One region of the Kitasatospora sp. SC0581 genome, then DNA from elsewhere that is predicted to be linked to it. Evidence: predicted binding sites of a transcription regulator. Region 1 holds the regulator's gene; the other holds the start of a gene.

The links. The regulator HspR, encoded in region 1, represses chaperone genes until heat shock. The targets are predictions, from matches to a motif close to TTGAGNNNNNNNNNCTCAA.
Region 2: the regulator HspR is predicted to act here: its motif matches at 1,345-1,363, upstream of lon (endopeptidase La).

The regions. Positions count from the first base shown of each region.
Region 1 covers NZ_JBLRWA010000038.1:20,738-23,193, reverse strand. Annotated here, with positions in the region: gene ACLWS4_RS33950 (helix-turn-helix transcriptional regulator) at 1-819, opposite strand, end outside; gene ACLWS4_RS33945 (heat shock protein transcriptional repressor HspR) at 983-1,513, opposite strand; gene dnaJ (molecular chaperone DnaJ) at 1,521-2,456, opposite strand, start outside.
Region 2 covers NZ_JBLRWA010000008.1:218,844-221,299, forward strand. Annotated here, with positions in the region: gene lon (endopeptidase La) at 1-1,322, opposite strand, end outside; gene ACLWS4_RS16275 (rhomboid-like protein) at 1,551-2,318, opposite strand.

The DNA of each region.
Region 1 (2,456 bases):
TACTTGCTGGGGAACAGCGCGGTTGCCGTCGAATTCGAGAGCCCTGTTCCAGCTTGGTTCGAATACTTCCTCTGCCAGATAATTGGCGATCACCGGTTCGAAGATGAATGCTGCCAGCGTCATGTCGTCGGCCACCGGTATGACAGCTGCCCGCCGGTTGATGACGATGAGTCGCGTGTACGGCTCGTCCAGCGTGCGGAACTGCCCACCGGCCTTCGCAAGTCTGGCCACGTAGTCCCTGGTGGGTTGGTGGTAGCGCGTGCTGGCGTGGTAGATGGTGCGCATGGCCGTGCCACTGTTCAGTGCATCGAGGTCGCGTTCGATCATCGAGGCCAGCAGTTCGGGCGGGCGTGGTCCGCCCGGTTGCAGGGCAAGAGCTTCTTCGACCCCCGCCGCCATGAGTTGGTCGATTCTCTGGTTTATCAGAACCTTGCCCTGGACGTATTCGATCGCGCCACTGCTCTTTTCCGGCGCATGGAATTCCTGGGAAAGCTCCTGGAGTTCAACCGGAAGGGAAACCGCCCGGGACAGGAGGTCGAGGGCCTGGCGCTGCCAAGTACCGCTCAGTCGTGCCGAGAGTTGTGCTGGATCGACGGCGACCAAGTCGCTGCGTTCGTCGGCATCGGGCATCAGCAGCCCGATCTCCAGGAGTTCGGTGAGCGTGTTGGGCTGGTGGCACCTGGATTCCGAGGAAACCCGCCCGCCGGCCCTGACGATCTCCAGGTAGAGGGCCCGGGCCTCGGGTGACAGAGCGGGAGTCCCACCCGCGGTGGGACCGAGTTGAGCCCGTCCACTCATCTTCGGCTCCTTGCCGTCCATCCGGGGCTGTTCAGGATCTGTCGGCCCTGAAGTCTAGGCTGCGAATCCTGCGGCACGTCGACCGTGCGACCGTTCGGTCAGTTTGTCAGGGTGTCACTCTCTCACCACACGGCAGCCGCCGGCACCCCCCGAGAGGAGGGGCCGGCGGCAGGTGGGTGCCCGGTCAGCGCTTGGGGCGCCAGACGACGAGGGCGCTGGACTGCGGGGTGGGGGGCTGGTACGGGACGAGGTCGCGGCGGTAGGAGGCGTGGACGGCGGCCTCGCGCTGCTGGAGGGCGGTGGCGGCGCCTTCCAGGGAGTCGACCAGTTCCGTGACGCGGGACTGGAGGGCGGTGACCTGGTTCTCCAGCTCGATGATCCGCTTGATGCCCGCCAGGTTGATGCCCTCGTCCTGGGAGAGCCGCTGGACCTCGCGCAGCTGCTGGATGTCGCGTGCGGAGTAGCGGCGGCCGCGGCCGGCGGTGCGGTCGGGGCAGACCAGGCCGAGGCGGTCGTACTGGCGCAGGGTCTGCGGGTGCAGGCCGGACAGTTCGGCGGCCACGGAGATGACGTACACCGGGGTGTCCTCGGTGAGGACGTACGCCGGCGGGGCGGTGGCGGCGCGGCGGGTGCGGCGGGGGCCGGCGCCGGGCAGGCCTTCGCCGAGGCCGGGGCCGATCGGGGTGTCGGGGTCGATCGGGTTCATCGGGGACATCTGGTCGTCACGCTCCCTTCGCCGCCCGGAAGAGGGCGGCGCGCGGATCGTCGGAGGCGGTGGCCTCGCGGTACTGCTCGAGGGCGTTCAGCGCGTCGCCGGTGACGTGCTGCGGCACCACGACCTCGACGGTGACGAGGAGGTCGCCGCGGGTGCCGTCCTTGCGGGTGGCGCCCTTGCCGCGGGCGCGCATGGTGAGGCCGTTGGCGCTGCCCGGGGGCAGCTTGAGCTTCACGGCGGGGCCGTTCAGCGTGGGCACCTCGATGGTGGCGCCGAGCGTGGCCTCGGGGAAGGTGACCGGCACGGTGACGGTGAGGTTGTCGCCCTTGCGGCCGAAGACGGGGTGGGGGTCGACGTGCACGGTGACGTAGAGGTCGCCGGGCTGTCCGCCGCGCTCGCCCTGTGCGCCCTTGCCCTTGAGCCGGATGCGCTGGTCGGCCTGGACGCCGGCCGGGATGCGGACCTGCATGGTGCGGGCCGAGCTGGCCCGGCCGCTGCCGTGGCAGTCGGTGCACGGGTCGTCGACGATCATGCCCCGGCCGCGGCAGTCCTTGCACGGCTCGGAGAGCGCGAAGGCGCCCTGGCCGCGGCTGACGGTGCCCGCGCCGACGCAGGTCGGGCAGACCCGCGGGGTGGTGCCGGTCTTGGCGCCGGTGCCGTTGCAGCTGCGGCAGGGGGCCTGGCTGGTCATCCGCAGCGGGACGGTCGCGCCGTCCACCGCCTCCTCGAAGGAGAGCGTCACCTCGGTCTCGACGTCGGCGCCGCGCCGGGGCTGGGCCTGCCGGGTGCCGCCGCGGTTGAAGAGGCCGCCGAAGACGTCGCCGATGCCGCCCCCGCTGCCGGCGCCGCCCTGGCTGCCGCTGAAGAGGTCGCCGAAGTCGAAGCTGTAGCTGCCGGTGCCGCCGGGGCCGCCGCCGGCCCGGAAGCCGCCGTTGGCGAAGAG
Region 2 (2,456 bases), on a different contig from region 1:
CGGTAGTCGGAGCCGACCTTGTCGATCTCGTCGAGCAGGACGACCGGGTTCATCGAGCCGGCCTCCTTGATCGCCCGCACCAGCCGACCGGGCAGCGCGCCGACGTAGGTGCGCCGGTGGCCGCGGATCTCCGCCTCGTCCCGGACGCCGCCGAGCGCGACCCGGACGAACTTCCGGCCCATGGCGCGGGCCACCGATTCTCCGAGCGAGGTCTTTCCGGTGCCAGGCGGCCCGACCAGGGCCAGCACCGCTCCCCCGCGGCGGCCGCCGATCAGCCCGAGCCCCTGGTCGGCCCGGCGCTTGCGGACGGCCAGGTACTCGACGATCCGCTCCTTCACGTCGGCCAGGCCGGCGTGGTCGGCGTCCAGCACCGCGCGGGCGCCGGCGATGTCGTACGCGTCCTCGGTGCGCTCGTTCCAGGGCAGCTCCAGGACGGTGTCCAGCCAGGTGCGGATCCAGGAGCCCTCGGGCGACTGGTCGGAGGAGCGCTCCAGCTTGTCGACCTCCTTGAGCGCGGCCTCGCGGACCTTCTCCGGCAGGTCGGCGGCCTCGACCCGGGCGCGGTAGTCGCCCTCCTCGTCGGCCGGGTCGCCGTTCAGCTCGGCCAGCTCCTTGCGGACGGCCTCCAGCTGGCGGCGGAGCAGGAACTCCTTCTGCTGCTTGGCCACGCCCTCCTCGACGTCCTTGCGGATGGTGTCGTTGACCTCCTCCTCGGCGAGGTGGTCGCGCAGCAGGGCGAGCGCGTACTCCAGGCGGGCGACCTGGTCGGCCTCCAGCAGCACCTTGAGCTTCTGCTCGGCGGTGGCGAAGGGCGCGTAGCCGATGTTGTCGGCGAGCTCGCCGACGCCCTCGATCTGCGCCACCCGGTCGACGATCTGCCAGGCGCCGCGCCTGCGCAGCCACTGGGTGGACAGCGCCTTGTACTCCTTGACCAGCTCGGCGGCCCGGCCGGCCACCGGGGTGCCCACCGAGGACTCCGTGAACGGCGTGGTCTCCACCCAGAGGGCGGCGCCGGGGCCGGTGGTGCCGACCCCGATCCGGACCCGGCGCACCGCGCGCACCAGCGCGGCCGGCTCCCCGTCGGCCAGCCGGCCGACCTGCTCCACGGTGGCCAGCGTGCCGGCCGCCGCGTACGAGCCGTCCACCCGCGGGACCAGCAGGACCTGCGGCTTGCCGGCGCCGGTGGCGGCGGCCCGGGCGGCCTCGACGGCGGCGCGCACCTCGGTGTCCTTCAGGTCCAGCGGGACGACCATGCCCGGCAGGACGACCTCGTCGTCGAGCGGCAGCACGGGCAGGGTGAGCGGTGTGGACGTCGATGCCATGATCTCTCCCCAGTCAGTGAACTTGAGTCGACCTGACTAAGGCTTCACGGGCGCCGGATGTTCCCGGCCCCCTGTTCGCCGTGAGCGAACAGGAATCGGCGGGGAAAGCGCGGCACCCGACTTCGTCAAAAGAGCACCGGACACGCCTCGAAAAGTCCCGACGGGGAGCCCCGCGAGTCCGGGGAGGTCCGACCGGGCGACGGCGCAGACGCGCCTAACGCACAGGCGTCAGCGCGCCGCACGCACCCGCGCGGGCGCGCCGCCCGCGGCCGTCGCGGCGGCCGGGCGCGGCCGGGGCGGGCGCCGCTCGGCCCGGCGCAGCCAGCGCCACAGCGCGACCCCGGTCAGCACCGCGGCCGGGTGCCCCACCCCGGTGATCACGTCCTTGTCGGTGGCGATCTGCTCGGCGATCATCAGCCCGGCGCCGCCCAGCGCGAGCAGCCGCCCGCGCCAGGAGAGCAGCCCGGCCACCGCGCCCAGGCAGGCGAGCACGCCGTAGCTGACCCCGATGTCCAGGTAGTCCATCGCCTCGGGCGCCATCCGCCCGGTCTCCACCGCGGTGATCACCACCCCCTGGGAGAGCAGCGTCGCCGCGACATGCCCGGCCGCGAACACCGCCGCGGCCCGGGCCGGGCCGACCCTGCGCTCCAGCGGGGCGAGAGTGAGGGCGAATCCCCACAGGTACGGCATCCACACCTCGCCGGCCACCCAGAACCCGCTCAGCACAAGGGCGCGCAAAGGATGCTGGAGCAGGTTGTGGCCGTCCGAACTGGAGGCCTCCTGCAGACGCTGGACGAGTTCCGGATCGGCGAGCCTGGCGAAGGTCGTGGTGGCTCCCACGACGGCGAGGTACCCGAGCGTGAAGGGCGTTCTCCGGGGCGTCGGCACCCGTTCCAGCAGCCATTCCAGGACGCCGGTGCGCAGCCCGAGGCGGAGCATTCCGTACGGCGCCCCCGCACTCCCGTACCCGTCGGCACCCCGCCCGAGTCCCGCCATGCCGCCTCCGCTCCACGCCGCAGCCACCGGCTCCCCGCCGGATGCCCAACGTACCGGCGCGCGCCGCGGATTCCGCCCGGCCGGGCGCTCACGTGGCCACGGTACGTCGAGGTTCTGAGAGGCACCTGAAAGAAGCCC